2 regions of the Kitasatospora sp. NPDC093679 genome follow, and region 2 is predicted to be linked to the other one. Evidence: riboswitches for the same ligand, from Rfam matches in the RefSeq annotation. Region 2 holds a riboswitch; the other holds the start of a gene.

Region 1 (14,066 bases), on a different contig from region 2:
GTCATCGCCGGCAAGGGCCGCGCCGCCGGCATGGAGCGCACCAGCAAGTTCGAGCCCCCGCAGGCCTGACCCGCCCGCCCCCTCCCCAGGCCTCCTAAGGACACCCCATGCAGTTCGGACGCACCTACGAAGAGTTCGAGGTCGGCGCGGTCTACAAGCACTGGCCCGGCAAGACGGTCACCGAGTACGACGACCACCTCTTCTGCCTGCTCACCATGAACCACCACCCGCTCCACATGGACGTCAACTATGCGGAGAACACGACGGACTTCGGCAAGAACGTCGTCGTGGGCAACTACATCTACTCCCTGCTGCTCGGCATGTCCGTCCCGGACGTCTCCGGCAAGGCGATCGCCAACCTGGAGATCGAGTCGCTGCGCCACGTCGCCCCGACCTTCCACGGCGACACGATCTACGGCGAGACGACCGTCCTCGACAAGTGGCCGTCCAAGTCCAAGGACGACCGCGGCATCGTGTACGTCGAGACCAAGGGCTACAAGCAGGACGGCACGGTCGTCTGCATCTTCCGCCGCAAGGTGATGGTGCCGACCGCGACGTACATCAAGGAGCGCGGCGGCGAGCAGCCCGGCCGCCCGACCCCCGCCTCCTGAGACCCCGGACGGGTGGGCCGCCGTCATCGGCCTCACCCGACCCGGCCCGGGGGCCCTGCTGCCGCAGCCACGCCGGCAGGGCCCCCGACAACGACTTCCGTGCTCCGGCACGAGCCGCTCTTCCCTCCCCCACCCTCACGCCTTCAGATAGGGAGCCGCACGATGGGACGCCTCGCACAGACCGACGGCCTCACCGAGATCCAGCGGGACATCCTCGCCACCGTGCGGGACTTCGTCGACAAGGAGATCATTCCGGTCGCGACCGAGCTGGAGCACAAGGACGAGTACCCGACCGCGATCGTCGAGGGGATGAAGCAGCTCGGCCTGTTCGGCCTGACCATCCCCGAGGAGTTCGGCGGCCTGGGCGAGTCCCTGCTGACCTACGCCCTGGTGGTCGAGGAGATCGCCCGCGGCTGGATGTCCGTCTCCGGCATCGTCAACACCCACTTCATCGTGGCGCACATGATCAACGCGCACGGCACCCAGGAGCAGAAGGAGTACTTCCTGCCGCGGATGGCGGCCGGCGAGATCCGCGGTGCCTTCTCGATGTCCGAGCCGGGCCTCGGCTCCGACGTCGCGGCGATCTCCACCAAGGGCGTCAAGGACGGCGAGTTCTACGTCCTCAACGGCCAGAAGATGTGGCTGACCAACGGCGGCACCTCCACCCTGGTCGCGGTGCTCTGCAAGACCGACGAGGGCGGCTCCACCCCGTACAAGAACATGACCACCTTCCTGATCGAGAAGGAGCCCGGTTTCGGCCCGAACCCGAAGGTTCCCGGCCTGACCGTGCCCGGCAAGATCGAGAAGATGGGCTACAAGGGCGTCGACACCACCGAGCTGGTGCTGCAGGACGTCCGCATCCCGGCCGACCGCATCCTGGGCGGCGTCCCCGGCAAGGGCTTCTACCAGATGATGGACGGCGTCGAGGTCGGCCGCGTCAACGTCGCCGCCCGCGGCTGCGGCGTCGCCCGCCGCGCCTTCGAGCTGGGCATCTCCTACGCCCAGCAGCGCACCACCTTCGGCAAGAAGATCGCCGAGCACCAGGCGATCCAGTTCAAGCTCGCCGAGATGGCCACCAAGGTCGAGGCCGCGCACCAGATGATGGTGATGGCCGCCCGCAAGAAGGACAGCGGCGAGCGCAACGACCTCGAGGCCGGCATGGCCAAGTACCTCGCCTCCGAGTACTGCAAGGAGGTCGTCGAGGACGCCTTCCGCATCCACGGCGGCTACGGCTTCTCCAAGGAGTACGAGATCGAGCGCCTCTACCGCGAGGCCCCGATGCTGCTCATCGGTGAAGGTACTGCGGAGATCCAGAAGATGATCGTCGGTCGGCGGCTGCTCGAGGAGTACCGCCTGGCCGACTGATCAGGCACGTCCCCGACTTTCCGCATGGTCGGGCACGGGCGTGCGGGCCCGTGCCCGGCCCCCTGCCGCACCGGTACGGCCTGGTCAGCCGTGGGGGGCGGTGCGGCGGGCCCGGAGGCGGCCGCAGGGCGCGTACCTGCTGGTATGCGCCCTGCGGCCGCCTCTGCACACCGTGGCGGCGCCGGCGTCCCCCGGCGTGTCGACCCTCCGCGGAGGGCGCCCGGCGTGCGATGAGAGGTGGGTCACGCGCCACGCCCGAGCCCTTGGGGAACCACCCCGCCTCGGCTACGGTCGTATACATAGCAGGCATGGTTCGGCACCATGCCCGGCATATCCACGAACAGGCGGCTTGCCCACCTACCGCCTGGTCCCGATAGCATCCACCGGGACAGCGTCCCCATGTACCCGATCCCCGCGGTGGCCCCCGTCCAGCGGCCATGATCCCCCGCGACTAAGGTCTTCGATGCCCATCAGCCCGTCCCCTCACACCTCCGTCCCGGACGGCGACCCCTTCGCCGCACCGACGGCCGGTCGGCGTCCGCGCGTGACGATCGCGCGCGGCGCGACCCCCTGGTTCGCCCCGACCCTGGCCACCGCCGCCGTGACGACCGCCCTCACCCGGCGCTCCGGCAAGTGGGCCCTGGCGGCTGTCCCGGCCTGCGCCCTCGGTGCGGGCATGCTGTGGTTCTTCCGCGACCCGGAGCGTGAGATCGGCACCGGCAGAGTCATCTCCCCCGCGGACGGCGTGGTGCAGTCGATCGACGCCTGGCCGGACGGCCGGACCCGGGTGGCCATCTTCATGAGCCCGCTCAACGTGCACGTCAACCGGGCCCCGCTGCCCGGCACCGTGACGTCCGTCGAGCACGTCGCCGGCGGCTTCGTCCCGGCGTTCAACAAGGACAGCGACCAGAACGAGCGGGTCGTCTGGCACTTCGACACCGAACTCGGCGACATCGAGATGGTCCAGATCGCGGGGGCCGTGGCCCGCCGCATCGTGCCGTACGTGAGCGCCGGCACCAAGGTCGAGCAGGGCGAGAGGATCGGTCTGATCCGCTTCGGCTCCCGCGTCGACACGTACCTGCCGGCAGGCGTCGAGGTTGGCGTCGAGGTCGGCCAGAAGACCACCGCCGGGGTGACGCGCCTTGACCGTGACTGATCCTGAGACTCTCGTCGGCCTCGGAGACGAGGAGGAGACGGAGCTGCGGCGCCGCCGCTGGGCGCGCGACCGCGAGCTGCGGGCGCCCCGTTCGCCGCAGCACCTGTCCACCGCCGACTTCCTGACCCTGGGGAACGCCGTCTGCGGCTTCCTGGCGATCTACTCGATCACCACCGGGGTCCTGATGCCGCACCTCACCGGTGAGACCACCGCGCCGAACCGCAACAGCGCCGCCACCGCGGTCACGCTGCTGCTGATCGGCTCGATGTGCGACCTGTTCGACGGCCTGGTGGCCCGCAAGCTGCGCTCCTCGGCGCTGGGCGCGGAGCTGGACAACCTGGCCGACCTGATCAGCTTCGGCATCGCCCCGGCGTACTTCGTGGCGGTCTGGGGCATCGTGTCGCCGGACAGCAACCAGCAGCTCTCGGCGTTCATCGCGCTGACGGTCCTGCTGGCGGTGGTGCTGAGGCTCGCCCGGTTCTCGGCCGTCAAGATGCGGCCGGGGATCTTCCAGGGCATGCCGTGCCCGATGGGCGCGATGACGGTGATCGCCATCGTGCTCCTCGACCCGCCGTTCGTGCCGGGCCTGCTGATGATCTTCGGTGTGGCGTACCTGATGGTCAGCCGCATCGAGTACCCGAAGCCGCAGGGCCTGCTCGCCACCGCGACGCTCTGCTGGATCGTGGTCTCGATCGGCTGCCTGGCGGCCTGGGCGGCCGGTCTGCCCGGCGGCGACCTGCTGATGCACATCGGTGCCGTCGCCCAGATCACGCTCGCCGCGATGGCGCCGCTGCTGGTGATCCGCCGCAAGGTCGGCCAGAAGGTGGGCGACGTCCGCGCCCGCCGCGCGGAGTCCCGCGGCTGCTGAGCCGGCGGGAGTCCCCGCAGACCCGACGAGAGGGGCCCGCATCCGAACCGGATGCGGGCCCCTCTCGCGTGCCCGGGAGGCGGGTGCGGGCGGTTACCGGCCGGCACCGCCGTCGTGGACGCTGAAGGCGGAGCGGCGGGCCGCCCGGGCCACCGACGGGTCCGGGTGCACGCCGGAGACGGCGGTCAGCACCGAGGCCGCCCGCGGGTGGCCGGACTGCCGGGCCCGGTTGAACAGCCGCACCGGCTCGCCCGCCGAGGCGCCCTCGACGTGCGGCACCAGCAGCGCCGTGTCGCCGTGGTCGAGGACGGCCGCGGCGGTGTCCACCCACAGCCAGGCGGCGTCCTCCGCGCCCAGCACGTCGGCCGGGGACACCGGGCCGTCGTCGGAGCGCTCGGCCAGCCAGAGCAGCGCGTACGGCCGCAGGACCTGCTCGTCCACGGCGGCCCGGACGGCCTGCTCGGCGGGGCCGCCGGCGACCCGCAGGGCCTCGAAGGCGAGGCCGCGCAGCAGGGCGTCCTCGCCGCGGGCGGCGTCCAGCAGCTCGGCGACCGCGCGGTCGGCCGGCCGGGCGGCGACCCAGGCCCGGTACTCGGCGCGGGCCGGCCCCGGGGTGTAGTCGGCGCAGGCGGCGAGCAGCTCCAGCGCGTCCTGCTCGATGTGGCCGGCGGCGGTCTGCGCGACGGTGCAGATCTCCTCCAGCTTGGCGCGGACCGCCCAGTGCCCGAGCGGGGAGAGCTCGGCGGCGTCGTCGCGGCGCTCCAGGGCGCCGACGGCGGCCAGGCCGTCCAGCATCCAGTCGAGGACCGCGGCGACGTCGGCCGCGGAGGTCGGGGTGTCGATCTGCGGCTCCCGGCAGGTGCCGCGGACGGCGGACATCGCGGAGGCGGCGTGCGGCACCGGCGAGGGGCCGAACGAGCCGGTGCCGGCGCCGTGCCGGCGCTCGTCCAGGCCGCGGCGCAGCAGCTCCAGCAGCTCGTTGTCCGGGACGGGCCCGTCCACCAGGTGCAGGAAGGACAGCAGGTGCGGCGCCTGGTCGACGGCCTGGCCGGCCAGCAGGGCGAAGACGCCGCGCATGGCCGCGGGCGGCACGGGCGCGAGCAGCGTCCAGGCGTCGAACAGCGCGGACCAGCCGCGGACCACCGCCTCGTCGTCGTGCTCCCAGGCGTTCAGCCGCCAGCCGGGCCCGGCGCCGCCGTCGCGCAGCTCGACCAGGCCGACCAGCAGGGCCTGGCCCCAGGCCTTGGCGGCGGCACCGACGGTCATGGCGAGGGCGCGCCCGGCGGCCCGGGCGTCGTCGGGCAGCAGCTCGCCGCGCTTGTCGACCTCGCCGAGCTCGCCGGCCCAGCGGGAGATGCGCACCGCGTCGGCGAGCATCCGGCGGGCGAGCGGGGCCAGCTCGGCGGGAGCGGGGAAGCCGTCCGGCACCGGCACCCGGCCGCGGCCCGGCTTGGGTGCGGGGGTGCGGCGACGGACCGGCCCGCCCGGAGGCGTGCTCTCGGGCCGGCGGGCTGCTCCTGGCAGACGGGTGACCGTCGCTCCGGTGCGGATCGCGGGCTGGAGCGGGGCATCACGGTCGCGCGGGTTCCGAGACGTCACGCCGAGCAGTCTTCCCCGTGTACCGGCCTTCTGTCACATCGAGTTCTACGCGCGATCGTAGGTCCGGTCCGCGGACGGGGGATGAGATCGGGCAACAGCCACCAAACCGGGTCCTCCGAGCGGGAAACCTGGCATGAGCACACCCCTCGCGGGCGGGCCCGCCGGGCTCACAGCAGCGGGGTGAGCCAGCGGCGCAGCGCCTCGCCGTAGCCGTCCGGGTCGGCGTTCCACAGGGCCGCGTGCGCGCCGTCCGGGACGGGGTGCAGGCTCACCAGGTCGTCGCGCCGCCGGGCGAGGCGCTCGGCCGCCGCGAAGGGCGCCACCGCGTCCACGGGGCTGTGCAGCAGCAGGGCCGGCACGTTCAGGTCGGTGCCGTCGGCCAGCCGGGCGAAGCCGGCCAGGTCGACCTTGGTGCGGCCCTCGGCGGCCAGCGCGCCGAGCTCGGCGAGCGGGGCGGGCACCCCGGCCCGGGCGGCCTCCTGGCGGACGGTCGTCGGCCAGTCCAGCACCGGCGAGTCCAGCACCAGGCCGGCGATCGACTCCCGCCAGGCCGAGCGGGCCGCGGTGTGCAGCGCCATCGTCGCGCCGAGCGACCAGCCGAAGAGCACGATCCGGCCGGCGCCGTTCGCCTGCGCGAGGCGGACGGCGGCGTCGACGTCCCGCCACTCGGTCTCGCCGAAGTGCCCCAGGCCGTCCGGCGAGGGCGGGGCGCCCGCGTCGCCGCGGTGGGTGACCACCAGCACGGGCATCCGCAGCGCGTGCAGCAGCGGCAGCACCGGGAGGGCCTGCTGCCGGTCGGCGCCCGGACCGTGCACCAGGACCGCCCACAGCCCGCGGATGCCCGGCAGGTACCAGGCCGGCATCGGGCCGAGCTCGCCCTCGACGTCGCTCGGGGTGAAGTCCAGGCCGAGCGCGGAGGCCGGGTCGCCGAGATGCACCCGGGCGGTCACCCGGACCTCCGTCCCGCTGTACAGCGAGCCGGCGCCGGTGGCGAGCAGCCGGCGGGTGACGCTCTGCGGCCCGGTGGCCAGCACGTCGCCGACCACCGCGTGCCCGCCCCCGGCCCACTCCAGGGCGTAGCGGCCGGGGCGCTCGGTCTCCACGCTGCGGGTGAGCATGACGCGGTCCGCGGCCAGCTCCTGCACCCGGATGCCCGGTCCGCCCGCCTGCCCGGCGGCCGCGAAGGCTCCCGCGAACCCGGGCCGGACGGCCCGTTCGGACACCCGGCGGCCGATCAGCAGTGCCGCGGCACCCGTCCCGACGGCGGCGGCCGCGACGATCGCGGCGGTTCCCCAACGCATGGCGCTCCCGGTGTGGCGGCACGGACATGGCGATCCCAGTCCACGCCCCGGCCCGGGAGCGGGCCACCCGGGCGGGTCCGTCCGGGCGGGTCCGTCCGGACGGACCGGACCGGGCGGCTCAGACCGGCACGTCGGTGCCCCGGCGGGCCAGCAGCTCCCAGAACCGCTCCGCGAGCGGCCGGGCCGGCGGGCGGGCGGCGTCCGGCACCGACGAGCCCCAGTGCCCGGGGACGAGGTACTCGTCCTGCAAGTCGGCCAGCACCCCGCCCAGCAGGTCGTACGGGACGGGCACGATCCGGCCCACCTCCCGCAGCTGCGCCTGCCAGCGGCCGTCCACCACCTGGCGCAGCCGCCGGTCCAGGTCGTCCTGACGCCCGGTCACCCGGACCAGCACCCGCAGCGGTAGCCCGAGCACGTGCGCCAGCGCCAGGCCCTGCTCACCGTCCGCGTCCCAGCGTCCGGTGGCCTCGGCCCTCGCGTAGGTCTCCGCACCCACCCCGATCCGGTGCGCGGCCTGCTCCCGGGTGAGCTCCCGGGCCAGCCGGAAGTCCCGCAGGGTCGCCGGCGCGACGCCCATCAGCCGGGCGGGCGGGCACCACAGCGCCCGGGAGAGCGCGATGAACTCCTCCTCCGACGGGAGGAACTCACCGGCCTCCCAGGCCGCCACGTGCGAGGGCAGCAGCCGGACACCGTGCGCGGCCATGGCCTCGGCGACCTGCTCCGGGCTCAGGCCGAGCCCGGCGCGGTGCGCCCGCGCGGCCGGCGGGGAGAACGGCACCGGAGGCGGTGCGGACGGTCTGCGTCGCATGCGACAAGAACGTACGGGCGCCCGCGCGGCACCACCCACACGCCGAACGCACGAACCCGGCCCCGGCGGGACCGCCCGCCGCTGGAGGATCGTACGGGGCGGGCGGCGACGGAATCCGGCGACGGAGTGTGACCAAGCCCTCCGGAGGCTTTGTTGACTGGTGGTCGGAGCGCGTGATGGGATCTCGGGGCCATACGGAGGCATGCAGAGGAAGCCGGTGCGAATCCGGCGCGGTCCCGCCACTGTCACCGGGGAGCACGCTCGACCTGCACGGTCACGGCGGTCCGCCACAGGGCCGCTGGAAGGCCCGAGCGCGCGCCGGACCCGGAAGCCAGGAGACTCTCGCCGCCGGTTCGTCGATCCAGGGCGCGGACCCTGAGTGAGGACACGCACGCCATGCAGGCTGCCCAGCGGTCACCGCTGCGCCCCGACCGGGGAGCCGGGCCGTGGCCCGGCTGAGCTCCGCCCCCTACCTGCTGGGCGCCGTGGCCGGCCACCTCGCCGACACCGCCTTCGCCGATCCCCGCCGCGGCCACCCGGTCGCCCTCTTCGGCAGCGCCGCCGGACGCCTGGAGCGCCGGCTCTGGCGCGACCACCGGGGCGCCGGCGCCGCCTTCACCGCGCTGAGCGTGGGCGCCGTCGCAGCCGGGGCCGCCCTCGCCGACCACGCGCTGCGGCGCCGTCCCGCGGCCCGCGCCGCGCTCGCCGCGGCCGCCGCCTGGACGGTCCTCGGCGGCACCTCGCTCACCCGGGAGGCCCGCGCGATCGGCCGCTCCCTGGAGGCCGGCGACCTCGCCGCCGCCCGCGGGCGGCTCCCCCACCTGTGCGGGCGCGACCCGAGCGCCCTGGACGAGCAGCAGATCGCCCGCGCCGTCGTCGAGTCCGTCGCCGAGAACACCGCCGACGCGGTCGTCAACGCCCTCACCTGGGGCGCGCTGGCGGGCACCCCCGGACTGCTGGCCTTCCGGGCCGTCAACACCCTGGACGCGATGGTGGGCCACCGCTCGCCCCGCCACCTGCGCTTCGGCTGGGCCTCCGCCCGGCTCGACGACGTGGCGGGCTGGCCGGGCGCCCGGCTCACCGCGCTGCTGACCGTCGCCGCGGCGGAGCACCCGCGGGCCGCCTGGAAGGTCTGGCGGCGCGACGGGTCGTCACACCCCAGCCCCAACGCCGGACAGGCCGAGTCGGCCTTCGCCGGCGGCCTCGGCGTCCGCCTCGGCGGCACCCTGCGGTACGGCGAGCGTGTCGAGCACCGCCCCGTCCTCGGCGCCGAACTCCGCCCGGTCGCCGTCGCGGACATCGAACGCGCCTGCCGCCTCTCCCGCCGCGTCGGCATCCTGGCCCTGGCCGTCACCACGGCCGCCCGCGGCCTCACCGGCCTGATCGGGGCATCCCGGGGGCGCGGGGAACCGCGCGCGGCGGAAGTGACGGCGCCGCACCTTCCGTTCCGCGCAGATCCGCCCACCGTCGCGGCCGGGACGGCCGTCCTCACCGCCGGCGCCACACGCAAGCAAGGGAGTGTCACGTGACGAAGGCTCTGCTGGTGGCAGGGACGACCTCGGACGCGGGCAAGAGCGTGGTCACGGCGGGGATCTGCCGGTGGCTGGCCCGGCAGGGGGTGCGGGTGGCGCCGTTCAAGGCGCAGAACATGTCGCTGAACTCCTTCGTCACCGCGGACGGCGCCGAGATCGGCCGCGCCCAGGCGATGCAGGCGCAGGCCGCCGGGGTGGCGCCGGAGGCGGCGATGAACCCGGTGCTGCTGAAGCCGGGGGCGGACGGCCGCAGCCAGGTGGTGCTGCTCGGCCGGCCGGTCGCCGAGGTCGGGGCGCTGGACTACCGCGAGCGCAAGCCCGTCCTGCTGGAGCGGGCGCTGGAGTGCCTGGCGGACCTGCGCAGCCGGTACGAGGTGGTGGTCTGCGAGGGCGCCGGCTCGCCCGCGGAGATCAACCTGCGGGACCGGGACATCGCCAACATGGGCCTGGCCACGGCGGCGAACCTGCCGGTGGTGGTGGTCGGCGACATCGACCGCGGCGGGGTGTTCGCGGCGATGTACGGCACCCTGGCGCTGCTGTCCGCGCAGGACCAGGCGCTGGTGGCGGGCTGGTTCGTGAACAAGTTCCGCGGGGACGCCCGGCTGCTGGCGCCGGGGCTGGAGATGCTGCGTGAGCTGACGGGCCGTCCGGTGCTGGGCACGCTGCCGATGCTGTCCGGCCTGTGGCTGGACGCCGAGGACTCGCTGGACCTGTCGACGGCGGTGGAGAACCGTCCGACCGCGGCCCCGCACGGCGCGGAGGTGCTGCGGGTGGCCGTGGTGCGGCTGCCGCGCCTGTCGAACTTCACCGACGTGGACGCGCTGGCCCAGGAACCGGGCGTGCTGGTCCGCTGGGCGACCCGGCCGGAGGAGCTGGCCGACGCCGACCTGGTGGTGCTGCCCGGCACCCGGGCGACCGTGGCCGACCTGGACTGGCTGCGCGGCCGCGGACTGGACACCGCATTGCAGGCGCGGGCGGCGGCCGGGCTGCCCGTCCTCGGCGTGTGCGGCGGCTACCAGATGCTCTCCCGGGAGATCGTCGACGCGGTGGAGTCGAAGGCGGGCGCCGTCGAGGGCCTCGGGCTGCTGCCGACCCGGGTGGAGTTCGGTGTGGAGAAGGTGCTCGGCCGGCCGGTCGGCGAGGCGTACGGGGAGCGGGTCGAGGGGTACGAGATCCACCACGGCGTGGTGGCCGTCGAGGGCGGGGAAGCCTTCTTGGACGGCTGCCGGGTCGGCGCGGTGTGGGGGACGACCTGGCACGGCGCGCTGGAGAACGACGGCTTCCGCCGGGCGCTGCTGCGCGAGGTGGCGGCGGCGGCCGGGCGGGCCTTCGTCCCGGCGCCGGACACCTCGTTCGCCGCGGCGCGCGAGGAGCGGCTGGACCGGCTGGGCGACCTGATCGAGGAGCATGCGGACACCGACGCGCTGTGGAAGCTGATCGAGGGCGGGGCACCGCAGGGGCTGCCGTTCGTGCCGCCGGGTGCGCCGTGAGCGGGGCCGTGAACATGGGAGAGCAGATGAGTGACGCCCGTTATCCGTTCACCGCGGTCGTCGGCATGGCCGACCTGCGGCTCGGGCTGCTGTTGAACGCGGTCTCGCCGGCCGTCGGCGGTGTGCTGGTGCGCGGCGAGAAGGGCACCGCCAAGTCGACCATGGTGCGCGCCCTGGCGGGGTTGCTGCCGTCGATCGGCACGGTCGCCGACTGCCGGTTCGCCTGCGACCCGGCGGCGCCGGACCCGCAGTGCCCGGACGGCGCGCACGGCGGCGCAGGTTCGCTGGAGCGGCCCGCGCACCTGGTGGAGCTGCCGGTCGGCGTCTCCGAGGACCGGATCGTCGGCTCGCTGGACCTGGAGCGGGCGCTCGCCGAGGGCGTCAAGGCGTACGAGCCGGGCCTGCTGGCCAGGGCGCACCGCGGCGTGCTGTACATCGACGAGGTCAACCTGCTGCAGGACCACCTGGTCGACCTGCTGCTGGACGCCGCGGCGATGGGCCGCTCGTACGTGGAGCGGGAGGGCGTGTCGGTGCGGCACGCCGCGCGCTTCCTGCTGGTGGGCACGATGAACCCGGAGGAGGGCGAGCTGCGGCCGCAGCTGCTCGACCGGTTCGGCCTGACGGTGGAGATCTCGGCGACCCGGGACCCGCAGGAGCGGGCCGAGGTGGTGCGCCGCCGGCTGGCCTACGACGCCGACCCGGCCGGCTTCGCCGCGCGGTTCGCCGAGGACGAGCGGGCACTCGCGATGCGGATCACCGCCGCCCGGGAGCTGCTGCCGCAGGTGGAGCTGACGGACACGGCGCTCCGTCAGATCACCGCGGTCTGCGCGGCCTTCGAGGTGGACGGCCTGCGGGCGGACATCGTGATGGCCCGCACGGCCGTGGCGCTGGCGGCCTGGGCGGGGCGCACCGAGGTGCTGGAGGAGGACGTCCGCAAGGCCGCGCAGCTGGCGCTGCCGCACCGGCGGCGCCGCAACCCCTTCGACGCGCCCGGCCTGGACGAGGAGCAGCTGGACCGCACGCTGGAGGAGCACGCGGGCGCCGAGGAGGACGGCCCGGACGACACCGACCCGGACACCGACCCCGACGGCGGCGGCCCGGACGGCCCCGGCGGCGGCCCGCAGGACGAGGGCCCGGACGGCGGCCCGGACGGCTCGACGGTCGCCGACCCCGCCCCGGATCCGGCCGGCGCTCCCGAGCAGGCCCCGCCGCCCCGCCCCGCGCCCGGCGCCGGCCGCGAGAAGGCGCCGGTCGCCGGCGCCGACCCGTACCGGACCCGGCTGTTCGAGGTGCCGGGCACCGGCCGGGGCGCCCGGGGACGGCGTTCGGCCGCGGAGACCGACGGCGGGCACACCGTGCGGGCGCGCCGCCCGCAGGGCCGCCTGGCCCGGCTGCACCTGACCGCGACGCTGCAGGCCGCCGCCCCGCACCAGGCCGCCCGCGGGCGGTCCGGGCGGGCGCTGGTGCTGGCCAAGGACGACCTGCGGGAGCAGGTGCGCCGCGGCCGGGAGTCCAACCTGGTGCTGTTCGTGGTGGACGCCTCCGGTTCGATGGCGGCCCGGCAGCGGATGGGCGCCGTCAAGGGCGCGGTGCTGTCGCTGCTGATGGACGCCTACCAGCGGCGTGACAAGATCGGCATGATCACCTTCCGCGGCACCGGCGCCGAGCTGGCCCTGCCGCCGACCTCCTCGGTGGAGGTCGGGGCGGCCCGGCTGGAGCAGCTGCCGACCGGCGGCCGGACGCCGCTGGCCGCCGGACTGCTGCGCGCCCACGAGGTGCTGCGGGTCGAGCGGATGCGCGACCCGGACCGCCGTCCGCTGCTGGTCGTCGTCACCGACGGCCGGGCCACCGGCGGCCGGGACGCCCTGGCGCAGGCCGAGCGGGCCGCGGGCCTGCTGGCCGGGCAGGGCGTGGCGAGCGTGGTGCTGGACTGCGAGTCCGGCCACGTCCGCCTCGGCCTGGCCCGCACCCTGGCGGCCCGCCTCGGCGGCCCCGCCGTCACCCTGGACGAGCTGCGCGCCGAGGGCGTGGCGGCGCTCGTCCGCGACCACCGTTCCGTCTCCACCCAGCGAAAGGCGGCCTGAGCCGTGCCCAAGGGAGTGCCCGAGAGTGTCCCCGACGACGGACTGACGACCCGTCAGCGCCGTACCCTGCCGATCACCGCGGTGCACACCGGTCCGGGCAAGGGCAAGTCGACCGCCGCGTTCGGCATGGCGCTGCGCGCCTGGAACCAGGGCTGGCCGATCGGGGTGTTCCAGTTCGTCAAGTCCGCCAAGTGGAAGGTCGGCGAGGAGAACGCGCTGCGCGTGCTCGGCGCCTCCGGCGAGGGCGGCACGGTGGCCTGGCACAAGATGGGCGAGGGCTGGTCCTGGGTGCAGCGCGGCATGGAGTCCAGCGAGGAGGCGGCCAAGGAGGGCTGGGAGCAGGTCAAGCGCGACCTCGCCGCCGAGACCTACCGCTTCTACGTGCTGGACGAGTTCACCTACCCGATGCACTGGGGCTGGGTGGACGTGGACGAGGTGGTGTCGGTGCTGAAGGACCGCCCGGGCAGCCAGCACGTGGTGATCACCGGCCGGTACGCCAAGGAGCCGCTGACCGACTTCGCCGACCTGGTCACCGAGATGACCAAGGTCAAGCACCCCATGGACGCCGGCCGCAAGGGCCAGCGCGGCATCGAGTGGTAGTCCGTTGAACATCCCCCGTCTCGTCGTCGCCGCACCCTCCTCGGGCGCGGGCAAGACCACCGTCGCCACCGGGCTGATCGCCGCGCTCGCCGCGCGGGGCCTCGCGGTCTCCCCGCACAAGGTCGGCCCGGACTACATCGACCCGGGCTACCACGCGCTGGCCGCCGGCCGCCCGGGCCGCAACCTGGACGCGTTCATGTGCGGGGAGGACCGGGTCGCGCCGCTCTTCCTGCACGGCGCGGCCGGGGCCGACGTCGCGGTGGTCGAGGGCGTGATGGGGCTGTTCGACGGGGCGGCGGGCCGCGGCGAGCTGGCCTCCACCGCGCAGGTCGCCAAGCTGCTGAAGGCGCCGGTGGTGCTGGTGGTGGACGCCTCCTCGCAGTCCCGTTCGGTGGCGGCGCTGGTGCACGGCTTCGCCTCCTGGGACCCGCAGGTGCGCCTGGCCGGGGTGATCCTCAACCGGGTCGCCTCCGACCGGCACGAGCAGCTGCTGCGCGAGGCCCTGGAGGAGGGCTCCGGGGTGCCGGTGCTCGGCTGCGTGCGGCGCACCGCCTCGGTGGCGACGCCCTCGCGCCACCTGGGCCTGGTGCCGGCCGTGGAGCGCTCCGCGGACGCCCTGCGGGCGGTGCGGGACATGGGCGAGCTGGTCGCC
Region 2 (14,066 bases):
TTGGGCCGGGCCCATGCCGCGGTTGGCGGCGAACCCGCCCTTGAGCTCCAGCTTGACGACGAGCGGGCCGCTGGACGGGTGGGCGGCGAGCCAGATCCGCAGGTCGTCGAGGCAGTACTCGAGGTTCTTGTTGGTGCCGCCGCTGTACAGCGTCGCCGGGCCGGTGGCGGCGGTGCAGTTGTTGGCGTTGCCGAGCGGGTTGGAGTGGCTGACCTTCCACTCCTTGGTGACGGTGTCCGTCCACGCGTCGAGCTCGATCATGCCGGTGCCGGTGTCCAGGCTCTGCGCGAGGAAGGGGAAGGCGGCCGGGTCGTAGGTGTTGTGGATCCCGACGGCGGTGGCCGAACCGAACGGCAGGCCGCCGCCGGTGGCGGCGCCGGACTGGTGCGCGGGGAGCAGGGTGGCGGCCGCGGCCAGCAGCCCCACGGCGAACGTACGGCGAAGCTTCACGGGTGTCTCCTCGTCAGGAGCCTGGGGACGGCGGGCCGGACGGACCGCCTCCGGAAGCATGGGGCACCGGAACGGCTTCGAGGTGACATGACAAGAAAACTTGGCTGAAGCTGACCCCCCGTCCCGCTGACAAACCGTCAGGAAGCCCTCATTCCGTGCAGGGGTCCGTGCCGTGCAGGGGTCCGTGCCGTGCAGCGGTTCGTGCCGTGCGGCGGTCGTGCCGTGCGGCGGTCGTTCCGAGCGGGCGCTCAGTCGGCGCGCCCCAGCACCCCGTGCTCCAGCACCTCGGCCACCGCGGTGTCGGTCAGCCGGTAGCGCACCACCCGGCCGTCCCGCTCGCCCTCGACCACGCCCGCGGCGCGCAGCAGCCGCAGCGCCTGGGAGACCGCCGGATCGCGCATCCCGGTGGCCAGCGCCAGGTCGGTGACGGCCAGCGGCCCGGTGGTGTGCAGGGCGAGCAGCAGCGCCAGCCGCCCCGGGTCGGCGAGCAGGCCGAACAGCTCCGCCCAGGCCCGGACCCGCCCGGTGTCGCCGATCCCGGCGATCGCCTCGCAGACCCGGTGCCCGTCGATGGTGCGGTGGCCTGCGCGATCGGCGGGGAGGAGGTGCATGGCGGCATTCTCGCAGGCCGACCGGCCGTGATCTACGACACCTGCGCGGTTGTGCAGGCTTGCAGCTGTCGGTCCGTCACCCCTACGGTGGAGCAGCCGTGGTGTTCGGGAAGACCGGTGCAGGACCTCGGGGTCCGAGTCCGGAGCGGCCCTCGCCACTGTGAACGGGGAGTCAATCCGTACCCCTCGCGGGTCACTGGGCGCAGGCGCGCCCGGGAAGGCCGGGTACGGGCACCGTCAGAACCTCCCCGTGAGCCAGGAGACCGGCCACGGCACCTCACGACGTCATTCCACGAGGTGTTGGAGCGTGAACCGCAGATGACCCTGCCCGCAACCGGTACGGCCGCGCCGCCGACCGCCCCCGGCCTGCCCGCCTTCCGCTGGCGCCGGGAGGACACCCTCCGCACGGCCGGCCTGCTGGCGGTCATCCTGGCGATGCACGTGGCCGCCTTCGGCACGCTCTTCCTGCTGGTGGTGCCGGAGCGCTACGAGGTCGGCACCCAGGTCTTCGGCGCCGGACTCGGCATCACCGCCTACACCCTGGGCATGCGGCACGCCTTCGACGCCGACCACATCGCGGTGATCGACAACACCACCCGCAAGCTGATGGCCGACGGCCGGAGACCGGTCTCGGTGGGCTTCTGGTTCGCCCTCGGCCACTCGTCGATGGTGGTGCTGATGGCCGCCCTGGTCGCGGGCGGCGCCCAGCTGGCCGGGGTGCTGATGGACGACGGCTCGACCACCCACCAGGTGCTCGGCACCATCGGCACCACCGCCTCCGGCGCCTTCCTCTACCTGATCGCCGCGCTCAACCTGGCGGCCCTGCTCGGCATCCTGCGGGTCTTCCGGGCGATGCGGGCCGGCACCTTCGACGAGGCGGAGCTCGAACGGCAGCTCGACTCGCGCGGCCTGATGAACCGTGTCCTGCGCCGCGCCACCCGCTCGATCTCCCGCCCCGGCCAGATGTTCCCGGTCGGCATGGTGCTGGGCCTCGGCTTCGACACCGCCACCGAGGTGACGCTGATGGTGATGGCCGGCTCGGGCGCCGCGGCGGGCCTGCCCTGGTACGCGATCGTCTGCCTGCCGCTGCTGTTCGCCGCCGGGATGAGCCTGTTCGACACCCTCGACGGCACGTTCATGAACTTCGCCTACCAGTGGGCGTTCTCCAACCCCGTCCGCAAGGTGTTCTACAACCTCGCCATCACCGGCCTGTCGATCGCGGTGGCCTTCGTCATCGGCACGATCGAGCTCGTCGCGGTGCTGCACGACAAGCTCGGCCTGACCGACCCGGTGAGCGGCTGGATCGCCGGACTCAGCCTGGACAACGTCGGCTTCGTCATCGTCGGCCTGTTCGTGGTGGTGTGGGCGGCGGCGATCGGCTACTGGCGGATCGCCCGGGTCGAGCAGCGCTGGACGCCCGGTGGGGCGGGCTGAGATGGCCCGCGGGCGACCGCGCCGATCGGCGGACGGGGTGTCAGCCCGCCGCCAGCAGCAGCGTGCCCGCCACCGCGAGGCCCGCGCCGAGCAGTTGGACGCGCCGCAGCCGCTCCTTGAGCAGCCCCCGGGCCATCAGGGCGGTGACCACGGGGTAGAGCGAGGCCAGCACCGCGGCGACGGCCACCGACCCGCGGTGCGAGGCGGCGGCGAAGGCGGCGTTCGCGGCGACGTCGGCCACCCCGACCGCGGTCAGTGCGGGCAGGCTCCGCCGCAGCGCCCCCGGTGCACCGGGCTCCCGCCCACGGCGCCCGGCCAGCAGGACGCCGCCGCCGACCGCCACGTTGCAGAGCCGCTGCACGCACAGCACGAGCAGCAGCCCGCCGCCGTCGGAGGCCCGGGCGACCAGGGCCATCACCGTGCCCATGCCGAGGGCCGCCGTCAGCGTCAGCACCAGCACCCGCAGGCCGACCGTGCCGCCGCCGCGACGCGGACCGCCGGCCAGGGCGACGCCGAGCACGGCGACCGCGATGCCGGCGGCCTGCGCCGGGCCGGGGCGCTCCCCGAGCAGCAGCCCGAGCCCGACCGGCACCGCGACGCCGACGGTCGCCAGCGGCGAGACCACCCCCATGGGCCCGAGCGCGAGGGCGCGGTAGAAGGCGAGGAGGGCGAACGGCCCGATCACCCCCGCCGCCACCGCGTACCAGAGGCCGGCGGAGGCCGCGCCCGCGCCGCCGACGGCGAGGAGGGCCAGGACGAGCAGGACGGCCGCGGCGGCCTGCGAGGCGACCACCACGGTCAGCGCGGACAGCCGGCGGGTGAGCGAGCCGCCGCCGTAGTCGGCCATGCCCCACAGCAGGCTGGCGGCGAGGGCGAGGAGCTGGGACAGCACAGTGGACTCCGGAGTACGGTCGGGTGGACGCTCGGTGTCCCAGCAGCTTAGGTCAACAGAGTGAACCGGACGAATCAATTCATTGGACTGGTATGCCCGACCCCGATCTGATCACCCAGGCCCTGGCGCGCAACCTCAAGCGGCTGCGCGCCGACCGCGGCCACACCCTCGACGCACTCGCGGCCCGCTCCGGGGTGAGCCGCGGCATGATCGTGCAGATCGAGCAGGGGAGGACCAATCCGAGCGTGGGCACCGTCGTCCGGCTCGCCGACGCGCTCGGCGCCTCGATCGCCCGGCTGCTCGACTACGACGAGACCTCCACCGTGCGGATCGTCCCCGACGACGAGGCCGTCCAGCTCTGGTCGGGCGCCAAGGGCGGCACCGGGGTGCTGCTCAACGGCATCGAGGCGCCCGGCCCGCTGGAGCTCTGGCAGTGGCTGATCCTGCCGGGGGAGGGGCACGGCTCGGACCCGCACCCCACGGGCACCGTGGAGATCGCCCGGGTCGAGGAGGGCGAACTCACCCTCACCCTGGACGGCCGCGACCACCTGGTGCCGGCCGGCTCCACCGCCTCCTACGAGGCGGCCGCCGCGCACGGCTACCGCAACGACGGCGAGGTGCCCGTCCGGCTCACCCTCGTGGTCTCGGTGCCGCCGCCCCCGCGCTGAGCCCGCGGGTGCACGCCGAAGCGCCCCCTCCCCGGCCGGGGAGGGGGCGCGGTCGTGCGCGGGGCGGTCAGTCGCGGCCGTACCGCCTCCGGTACTGCTCGATCCGGCCGGCCTGGTCCAGGACGCGGGCGCGCCCGGTCCAGACGGGGTGGCTCGCCGACGAGGTGTCCACGTCGACCACCGGGCGCACGGTGCCGTCCTCCCAGACCACCGTGGACGCGGACGTCAGCGTCGAGCGGGTGAGGAAGGACCGGCCGGCGGCCTTGTCGCGGAAGACGACCGGACGGTAGGCGGGGTGGATGCCGTTCTTCATGGGGGCTGCTCCTTCGGGGGTCGGTGGACGTGCCGGGCGGGGCCTGTGACCGGGCTCAGCGCTCTTCGCGGAAGGCCACGTGCTCGCGGGCGACCGGGTCGTACTTGCGCAGTACCAGGCGGTCCGGGTCGTTGCGGCGGCTCTTGCGCGTCACGTAGGTGAAACCGGTGCCGGCGGTCGACCTCAGCCGGACGACCGGGCGCAGTTCGCTGCGGGCCATCTGCTCCTCCTCGGTGGCTCCGAACCTCCGCCCCGGGCCTCTTGTCCGAAACGGAAGTCGTTTTCGTATCCGCTCCAACGCGAGCCCGGGGCGTTCCATTCCCGCCCATTCCCGCCCGGTCCCGCCCCGTCCCCGACTCGTTCGCCCCCTTCCCGTCCGCCCGTCCGTCCGCCGGTCCGTTCCCCCGTTCGGCCCCGCGCCGCCGGCCGGTCCGCGACCCGCCGTGCCCGCCCCCGCGCCCGCCGCACCACCCCCTCCGGGCCCGTCCCGGGCCGGGCGGCCCGGCCCGCCGGCTCGACGGGCGCGGGCCGTCCGCAGTTCGTAGGCTCGTGGCATGTCCGATGCGTACGCGGCGCGGCGGGAGCGCCTCAGGGAGCACTGCAGTGCGTCGGGGGTCGACGCGGCCCTGGTGACCCGCGCCTCCAACGTCCGCTACCTCACCGGCTGCCCGCCGTGCGGCGCGAGCCTGCTGCTCACCCGCGAGCGGGCGCTGCTGGCGCTGCCCGACGACCTGCCGCCCGAGGAGGGCGGCGAGCACCTGCTCGGGCCGGACATCGGCCAGCTGCTGGTGCCCGCCGACACCGACACCGCGCTGGCCGCCGCCGAGGCCGCAGGCCGGCTGAAGGTCCTCGACCTCGCCGTCGAGGAGCACGACCTCACCGTCCGCCGCCACCGCGCGCTCGCCGGCGTCGCCGAGGGCGTCCGGCTCGCCGACCTCGGCACCGCGGTCGAGGGGATGCGCGTCGTCAAGGACGAGCACGAGATCGCCGACCTGCGGATCGCCGCCGAGATCGCCGACCAGGCGCTCAGCGAACTGCTGGAGTCGATCCTCGTCGGCCGCACCGAGCGGCACCTGGCGATGGAGCTGGAACGCCGGATGATCGACCACGGCGCCGACCGCGCCGCCTTCCCGGTCTCCGTCGGCACCGGCAGCCACTCCGGCCTGGAGGCCCACCAGCCCACCGACCGGCGGGTCGAGGAGGGCGACTTCCTCACCGTCGTGCTCGGCGCCTGCTACCGCGGGTACGGCGTCTCCACCGCGCGGACCTTCGTCATCGGCGCCGCGCCGGCGCCCTGGCAGGTCGAACTGCACCGGCTGGTCTTCCGCGCCCAGCGGGCCGGACGCGAGGCGCTCGGCCCGGGCGTCTCGGAGTCCGTACCCGATCTGGCCGCCCGCGAGGTGCTGCAGGCCGCGGGCCACACCGACAGCCCGGCGCACCCGGTCGGACACGGCATCGGCCTGGAGATCCGGGAGGCGCCGCGCCTGGGACCCGCCGACATGGGTAAACTGGACAATCGCGTGCCGGTCACCGTCGGCCCGGGGGTGCACCTCCCGGGGCGGGGCGGGGTCCGGATCGAGGACACGCTCGTCGTGCGCCCCCTCGAGGAGGGCGGGCCCGAGCTGCTCACCATCACCACCAAGGAGCTCCTCGCCCTGTAGCCCGCGCAGCGGGAGGCAGGAGGCGCAGCCCTTGGTTCCTTGACAGCTATATCAGGAGTTAGTGCGCTCGTGGCTTCTACGAACGATCTCAAGAACGGCATGGTCCTCAAGCTGGAGGGCGGCAAGCTCTGGTCCGTCGTCGAGTTCCAGCACGTGAAGCCCGGCAAGGGCCCGGCCTTCGTGCGCACCAAGCTCAAGGAGGTCCTGACCGGCAAGGTCGTCGAGAAGACCTTCAACGCGGGCATCAAGGTCGAGACCGCCAACGTCGACAAGCGCACGATGCAGTACTCGTACCGCGACGGCGAGCAGTTCATCTTCATGGACATGGACACCTACGACCAGGTGCCGGTCGACGCCGCGACCGTGGGCGACGCCGCCAAGTACCTGCTCGAGGGCTTCGAGGCCCTGGTCGCCCAGAACGAGGGCGTCCCGCTGTACGTCGAGCTCCCGGCCGCCGTCGAGCTCACCATCGCCGAGACCGAGCCGGGCGTCCAGGGCGACCGCTCCACCGGCGGCACCAAGCCGGCCACCCTGGAGACCGGCGCCGAGATCCAGGTCCCGCTCTTCGTCACCACCGGTGAGAAGGTCAAGGTCGACACCCGCGACGGCAGCTACCTCGGCCGGGTCAAGTAATCGTGTCCAACGCGCGTACCAAGGCCCGCACCCGGGCCTTCCAGATCCTCTTCGAGGCCGACCACCGGGGGGTCGCGCCCGAGCGCGTGCTCGCCGAGTGGGTGGGCCGGGCACGTGAGGCCAAGCCGGGTGAGACCACCCCGCAGGTCGGCGAGTACACCATGCAGCTGATCGAGGGCTACACCGGCCACGCCCGGCGGATCGACGAGCTGATCTCGACCTACGCGGTCGGCTGGACGCTCGACCGGATGCCGATCGCGGACCGCAACGTGCTGCGGATCGGCGCCTACGAGCTGATCTGGGAGGACGGCGTCCCGGACGCGGTCGTCCTGGACGAGGCCGTCGAGATCGCCAAGGAGTACTCCACCGACGAGTCCCCGGCGTTCGTCAACGGCCTGCTCGCCCGCTTCATGGATCTCAAGCCGCAGATCCGCCGCGACTGACCCGTCGCGCCCGGGCCCCGCGCCCCGCACGGACGGCCCGAGAGGCCGCCGGACCGAACCGGTCCGGCGGCCTTCGCGCGTTCCCGGGCCGCCGTCCGCTCCCGGGCCTTCGCCCGCCCCGTGCGGAGGCGTAGGCTACTGGCGAGTAATGGCCGAGGCGAAGGGCGTACCACCGATGACCACCGCGACACGCAGCGAGTTCGACCAGGGCATCGCACTCACCCCGCACGCCGCGGAGCCCGGCCGGTACGACGCCGAACTCGGCGCGGGCTGGCAGATCGGCGGCGGCGTCAACGGCGGCCTGCTGCTCGCCGTCGCCGGGCACGCCCTCTCCCTCGCCAACGGCGACCACCGCGACCCGTTCTCCATCACCGGCCACTACCTCTCCGCCTCCCGCCCCGGCCCGGCCACCGTCCGCACCGAGACCGTCCGCCGCGGCCGGAGCCTCACCACCGGCACCGCCTCGCTCCTCCAGGACGGCGAGGAGCGGCTCCGGGTGCTCGCCACCTTCGGCGACCTCGACACCCTCGACGCCGAGGTCGCCACCAGCGCCCTGCCGCCCGTGATGCCGCTGCCGGACGAATGCATCGGCGTCGAGCACGCGCCGCCGCAGCTCATCGAACAGGCCGCGCTGCTGGAGCGGTTCGACCTCCGGCTCGACCCGGCCACCGTCGGCTGGGCCCTCGGGCAGCCCTCCGGGAACGGCCGCATCCAGGGCTGGTTCCGGCTCGCCGACGGGCGGCAGCCCGACCCGCTGCTCCTGCTGCTCGTCGCCGACTCCCTGCCGCCCGTCACCTTCGACCTCGGCCGGCCCGGCTGGGCGCCGACCGTCGAACTCACCGTCCACCTCCGGGCGAAGCCGGCGCCAGGCTGGCTCCGCGTCGCGCACGCCACCCGGAACCTGGCCGGCGGCTACTTCGAGGAGGACTGCGAGATCTGGGACGAGACCGGCCGCCTGGTCGCCCAGTCCCGCCAACTCGCCCGCGCCCCCAGGTCCTGAGGCACGGGCAACCCCCAGGGGCGCATGGGGGCATCTCCCGGCCGAAGGCTGGGGGAGAACTGCGCAGTCCGAGAGCGGGCATCCGTACGGTTCGGGCCGACCTCGAATGCCCGGACCTGTCGATCTGACCGCCCTCACATTGCGCAGTTCCCCGCGCCCCTGGGGCATCGCCCGTGCCCCTTGGGGGCGGTTGCCGCCGCCTCGTCGCTTTCGGTTACAGGGCTGTGACAACCGGTGCGTGTGCGGCCCGCGGGGATGGGGAGGAACAGGGGCGACCGACCGCACCGCCCCGCAGGAGTCGACGATGTCCCGCAACCCCCGCGCCCCCCGGCCCTCCCGCTGCACCGCCAACGCCGCCGCCGCAGGCCGTCCGCACGGCGAGGAGGCCTTCGTCACGGGCATCCTCACCAGCGCGGAGGACTTCGAGCGGGCCCGCGCCTGGCGCCTCACGGACGCCGCGGACTTCGACAGCTACCTGCTGGACACCGCCGTGCTGCTGGCCGAGGCCCGCCGGACGTACGGCACCGTGCAGGCCCGGATGTTCCACGTCGACGACTTCGCCGACTTCTGCCTGCTGCACCGGCTGGACCCGGCCGAGCCGGCATCCCGGGACCGGTACCTGGTCAATCCGCCGCTGCAGACGCAGTTGCTGCCGTACCAGGGCGAGGAGCTCGTCGGCGACTTCGTGCCGCGGTTGGTCCGCGCGCGGGACAGCGGTCTGACGCTGCGCCACGTCGAGCTGCTGCTGGACCGCGTGCCCGGCGGGGACGGCGGGGGCGCCGAGGACGCGGCGGTGCTGGTGCGGCAGGCGCATCAGCGGGGCGCCGAGCTGTTCCGTCGGATGCTGGTCGGGGCCGGGTTCGGCGCGTACCGCTTCCTGTGCGCGGTGGAGGCGCCGGGCGGCCGGCTGGAGGCGGAGGCCCGGATCCTGCACTGGGAGGACGGGGTGGTGCGGATCAACGACGAGGACCTGGACCTGGTCTGCGCGGTGCTGTGCGCGGGCCTCTACCGGGAGCTGCCGGGGGCGGCGCTGCTGCACGGCTCGCAGGGGTCGGCCGGTGCCTGCGGCGAGTACCGGCAGGTCGCGTGGGCCTGGCAGAGCGAGGGCGGCGGCTACGCGCCGGCGGCGGTCGAGCTGGACGAGGTGAGGGCCGAGCCGGGCTTCAGCCTGGGCACGGTGTGCTGACGGCGGCGGCGGCGGGGTGCCGGTGCGCGGGCCGGGGGCGGAACCACGGCGGGGCGTGCGGCAACTGCCGCACGCCCCGCCGTGACGTTTCTGCAAAGGGGGGAGAAGGGGTCAGCCCGCGTCTTCCTCGCGGACGGCGCGGCGCGCGTCCGGGTTCAGCACGCCCCAGCTGATCAGCTGCTCGGTGAGGATCGACGGCGACTGGTCGTAGATCACGGCCAGGGTGCGCAGGTCGTCCTGGCGGATCGAGAGCACCTTGCCGTTGTAGTCGCCGCGCTGGCTCTGGATGGTGGCCGCGTAGCGCTGCAGCGGGCCGGCCTTCTCCGACGGGACCTGGGTCAGTCTCTCCAGGTCGAGGACCAGGCGCGGCGGCGGCTCGGCCGCACCGCCGGGGGTGCCGCCGGGCAGCAGCTCCTGCACCGGCACGCCGTAGAACTCCGCCAGCTCGGCGAGGCGCTGCACGGTGACGGCGCGGTCGCCGCGCTCGTAGGAGCCGACGACGACGGCCTTCCAGCGACCCTGGGACTTCTCCTCGACGCCGTGCAGGGAGAGCCCCTGCTGAGTGCGGATGGCCCGGAGCTTCGCCCCGAGTTGCTTCGCGTAGTCGCTGGACATTGATCTCCCCGGACAATATTGCTTCGCGTGCAGTGAAGAGCCACGAGAGCGCGGGTGGTGACCGCGGACCGTTCGTCCGAACCGGTGGGTACGGCGCCGGTCCCGTAACTCACTGTGAGGTTACGTAGAGTGAGGTAGTCGCGTCAAGCCGAATGGGGCAGTCGTGCGAATAGCGCGGCGGCAGGCCGCCGATCGGCCCCCGGGATGCGGGCTGACCTGCGGGGACGGCAAACGGAACGGCGCCCTCCCGGAGGGTGGGGGCCGCACTGATAGCATGGGCGCGGCCCCGGTGCGCCGGGCGCCAATCCCAGACATCCTTTAAGACCCGTCCCGTGAGGCGGGGAAGGAGGTCCGCTTCGGCATGACCACAGACGGAACCACTGCGCCGCGTCCGCCCCACCAGGTGCTGGACGCCACCGACATCGCCCGGGTCGTCACCCGGATCGCCCACGAGATCGTGGAGCGTGCCAAGGGTGCCGAGGACGTCGTCCTGCTCGGCATCCACACCCGCGGTGTCCACCTCGCCCGCCGGCTGCACGCCCGGCTGACGCAGATCACCGGCCGCGACATCCCGCTCGGCACCCTGGACATCACGATGTACCGGGACGACCTGCGGCTGAAGCCAGCCCGTGCCCTGGAGCACACCGAGATCCCGGCCTCCGGCATCGACGGCAAGCTGGTCGTCCTCGTCGACGACGTGCTCTTCTCCGGCCGCACCATCCGCGCCGCGCTCGACGCCCTCAGCGACATCGGCCGCCCGCGCGCCGTCCAGCTCGCCGTCCTGGTCGACCGCGGCCACCGCGAGCTGCCCATCCGCGCCGACTACGTGGGCAAGAACCTGCCCACCTCGCTGCGCGAGGCCGTCCAGGTGCAGCTCGCCGACAGCGACGGCCGGGACGCCGTCCTCGTCGGCGACCGCGACTACACGGCCCGTTCCACCCAGGCGCTCGCCGCCGAACCGCACCTTCCGGAGTGACCCGCGTGAAGCGCCACCTCGTCTCCACCGCCGACCTCGCCCGCGACGACGCCCTGCTCATCCTGGACACCGCCGAGGAGCTCGCCCAGCTCTCCGGGCGCGCCGTCAAGAAGCTGCCGACCCTGCGCGGCCGCACCGTCGTCAACCTCTTCTTCGAGGACTCGACCCGCACCAAGACCTCCTTCGAGGTCGCCGAGAAGCGGCTCTCCGCGGACGTCATCAACTTCTCCGCCAAGGGCTCCTCGGTCTCCAAGGGCGAGAGCCTCAAGGACACCGCGCTCACCCTCCAGGCCATGGGCGCCGACGCGGTCGTCATCCGGCACCACGCCTCCGGCGCGCCGGCCCGGCTCGCCCAGTCCGAGTGGCTGCACGGCAGCGTCATCAACGCCGGCGACGGCACCCACGAGCACCCCACCCAGGCCCTGCTCGACGCCTTCACCATGCGCCGCCACCTCAACCCCGGCCCCGGCCGGGACCTCGCCGGCCGCCGGGTCACCATCGTCGGCGACGTCCTGCACAGCCGGGTCGCCCGCTCCAACGTGCACCTGCTGACCACGCTCGGCGCCGAGGTCACCTTCGTCGCCCCGCCCACCCTGGTGCCGATCGGCATCGAGAACTGGCCCTGCCAGGTCAGCTACGACCTGGACGCGGTGCTGCCGAAGACCGACGCGCTGATGATGCTCCGCGTCCAGCGCGAGCGGATGAACGCCGCCTTCTTCCCCACCGAGCGCGAGTACTCCCGCCGCTACGGCATGGACGGCATCCGGATGGCGCAGCTCCCCGAGCACGCCATCGTGATGCACCCCGGCCCGATGGTCCGCGGCATGGAGATCACCGCCGAGGTCGCCGACTCGCCGCGCTGCACCGTGGTCGAGCAGGTCGCCAACGGCGTCTCCATCCGGATGGCCGTCCTCTACCTGCTGCTCGGCGGAGCCACCCTCGCCGACAGCCCCCGCACCGACTCCTCGGAGACCGCCCAGTGACCAGCTACCTGATCCGCAACGCCCAGATCCTCGGCGGTGCCCCCAAGGACATCCACATCGCCGACGGCGTCGTCCGGGAGATCGGCGAGGGCCTGACCGTCGAGGCGGACGTCGACATCGACGCCCACGGCCTGATCGCCCTGCCCGGCCTGGTCGACCTGCACACCCACCTGCGCGAGCCCGGCCGCGAGGACGCCGAGACCGTCCTCACCGGCACCCAGGCCGCCGCCAAGGGCGGCTACACCGCCGTCCACGCGATGGCCAACACCTTCCCCGTCGCCGACACCGCCGGCGTCGTCGAGCAGGTCTGGCGGCTCGGCCAGGAGTCCGGCTACTGCGACGTGCAGCCGGTCGGCGCCGTCACCGTCGGCCTGGAGGGCAAGAAGCTCGCCGAGCTCGGCGCCATGCACGACTCCGCGGCCGGGGTCCGGGTCTTCTCCGACGACGGCAAGTGCGTCGACGACGCGGTCATCATGCGCCGCGCCCTGGAGTACGTGAAGGCCTTCGACGGCGTCGTCGCCCAGCACGCCCAGGAGCCCCGCCTCACCGAGGGCGCCCAGATGAACGAGGGCCAGGTCTCCGGCGAGCTCGGGCTCGGCGGCTGGCCGGCCGTCGCCGAGGAGTCGATCATCGCCCGCGACGTGCTGCTCGCCGCGCACGTCGGCTCCCGCCTGCACGTCTGCCACGTCTCCACGGCCGGCTCGGTCGAGATCATCCGCTGGGCCAAGGCCAAGGGCTGGAACGTCACCGCCGAGGTCACCCCGCACCACCTGCTGCTCACCGACGAGCTGGTGCGCACCTACGACCCGGTCTACAAGGTCAACCCGCCGCTGCGCACCGCCGCCGACGTCGAGGCGCTGCGCGCCGCGCTCGCCGACGGCACCATCGACGCGGTCGCCACCGACCACGCCCCGCACCCCGCGGAGGACAAGGACTGCGAGTGGGCGGTCGCCGCGATGGGCATGGTCGGCCTGGAGACGGCGCTCTCGGTCGTCCAGCAGACGATGGTGGACACCGGCCTGCTGAACTGGGAGGCCGTCGCGGACCGCATGTCGTACCGCCCGGCGCGGATCGGCCGTCTCACCGGCCAGGGCCGCCCGATCTCGGTGGGTGAGCCGGCGAACCTGGTGCTCTTCGATCCCGCGTACCGTGGTGCCGTGGATCCCGAGAGCTTCGCCACCCGCAGCCGAAACACCCCCTACCGCGGCCTCGACCTGCCCGGACGCGTGCACGCGACCTTCCTGCGCGGCCGCGCGACCGTGCTGGCCGGCGAGCTGGCCGACCGGGACGGGCTGGCGTGACCGGCCTCGCCGCCGAGCAGGCCAGGGTCACCAACTGGCCCGGTTACATCGGCTGGACGGTCGGCCTGCTGATCCTGATCGCCCTGGTCTACTGGCTGATGCGGCAGGGCTGGAACTGGCGCCGGACGCTGCAGTCCGAGCTGCCGCCGCTGCCCGCGGCGCCCGCCGACCCCGGGGCGCCGCTGCTGCGGGCGAAGGGCCGCTACCACGGCTCCACCACGGCCGGGAACTGGCTGGACCGGGTCGTCGCGCACGGCCTCGGCACCCGCAGCCTGGCCGAGCTGACCCTGACCGAGCAAGGGCTCCTGGTCCGCCGCCCCGGCGACGAGGACCTGTGGATCCCCGCCGCGGCGCTGACCGGCGCCCGGCGCGACTCGGGCATCGCGGGGAAGGTCGTCCCCGCCGGGCTGCTGGTCGTCACCTGGAACCACCGGGGCACCGCCCTGGACTCGGGCTTCCGGGCCGACCACCCCGACGAGCACACCGCCTGGGTCGAGGCGGTCGAGGCTCTGACCGAACGAACGAAGACGAAGAAGACGGAAGAGGCCGCCCCATGACCGCACCTGCCCCCACCACGCCTCGCACCAGGCGGGAGCGAGTGCCCGCCGTGCTCATCCTGGAGGACGGCCGGACGTTCCGCGGCCAGGCGTACGGCGCCGTCGGCGAGACCTTCGGCGAGGCGGTCTTCAACACCGGCATGTCCGGCTACCAGGAGACCCTGACCGACCCGTCGTACCACCGCCAGGTGGTCGTGATGACCGCCCCGCAGATCGGCAACACCGGCTGGAACGACGAGGACGACGAGTCCAAGCAGATCTGGGTCGCCGGGTACGTCGTCCGCGACCCCGCCCGGGTCGCCTCCAACTGGCGCTCCCGCCGCTCGCTGGACGAGGAGCTGGC

The links. A riboswitch is a leader RNA that binds a small molecule or an ion and turns the genes downstream of it on or off. The one in region 2 is predicted to bind cobalamin.
Region 1: another riboswitch for cobalamin. It lies ahead of AB0O09_RS14595 (cobalamin biosynthesis protein); the one in region 2 lies ahead of AB0O09_RS13430 (HoxN/HupN/NixA family nickel/cobalt transporter).

What each region holds. Positions count from the first base shown of each region.
Region 1 is NZ_JBFBDW010000014.1:14,232-28,297, forward strand. It holds gene AB0O09_RS14555 (CoA ester lyase) at 1-69, shown strand, start outside; gene AB0O09_RS14560 (MaoC family dehydratase) at 108-611, shown strand; gene AB0O09_RS14565 (acyl-CoA dehydrogenase family protein) at 774-1,976, shown strand; gene AB0O09_RS14570 (phosphatidylserine decarboxylase) at 2,440-3,132, shown strand; gene AB0O09_RS14575 (CDP-alcohol phosphatidyltransferase family protein) at 3,176-4,000, shown strand; gene AB0O09_RS14580 (hypothetical protein) at 4,094-5,599, opposite strand; gene AB0O09_RS14585 (alpha/beta fold hydrolase) at 5,767-6,900, opposite strand; gene AB0O09_RS14590 (transcriptional regulator) at 7,019-7,708, opposite strand; cobalamin riboswitch at 7,915-8,050, shown strand; gene AB0O09_RS14595 (cobalamin biosynthesis protein) at 8,182-9,237, shown strand; gene AB0O09_RS14600 (cobyric acid synthase) at 9,234-10,730, shown strand; gene AB0O09_RS14605 (putative cobaltochelatase) at 10,757-12,814, shown strand; gene cobO (cob(I)yrinic acid a,c-diamide adenosyltransferase) at 12,818-13,414, shown strand; gene AB0O09_RS14615 (cobyrinate a,c-diamide synthase) at 13,419-14,066, shown strand, end outside.
Region 2 is NZ_JBFBDW010000012.1:120,670-134,735, reverse strand. It holds gene AB0O09_RS13440 (phosphatidylinositol-specific phospholipase C domain-containing protein) at 1-450, opposite strand, end outside; gene AB0O09_RS13435 (metalloregulator ArsR/SmtB family transcription factor) at 699-1,061, opposite strand; cobalamin riboswitch at 1,144-1,348, shown strand; gene AB0O09_RS13430 (HoxN/HupN/NixA family nickel/cobalt transporter) at 1,380-2,495, shown strand; gene AB0O09_RS13425 (DMT family transporter) at 2,536-3,384, opposite strand; gene AB0O09_RS13420 (XRE family transcriptional regulator) at 3,480-4,055, shown strand; gene AB0O09_RS13415 (type B 50S ribosomal protein L31) at 4,123-4,368, opposite strand; gene rpmG (50S ribosomal protein L33) at 4,424-4,588, opposite strand; gene AB0O09_RS13405 (aminopeptidase P family protein) at 4,923-6,029, shown strand; gene efp (elongation factor P) at 6,099-6,662, shown strand; gene nusB (transcription antitermination factor NusB) at 6,665-7,105, shown strand; gene AB0O09_RS13390 (thioesterase family protein) at 7,281-8,105, shown strand; gene AB0O09_RS13385 (hypothetical protein) at 8,410-9,291, shown strand; gene AB0O09_RS13380 (transcriptional regulator) at 9,403-9,906, opposite strand; gene pyrR (bifunctional pyr operon transcriptional regulator/uracil phosphoribosyltransferase PyrR) at 10,268-10,882, shown strand; gene AB0O09_RS13370 (aspartate carbamoyltransferase catalytic subunit) at 10,888-11,865, shown strand; gene AB0O09_RS13365 (dihydroorotase) at 11,862-13,166, shown strand; gene AB0O09_RS13360 (hypothetical protein) at 13,163-13,723, shown strand; gene carA (glutamine-hydrolyzing carbamoyl-phosphate synthase small subunit) at 13,720-14,066, shown strand, end outside.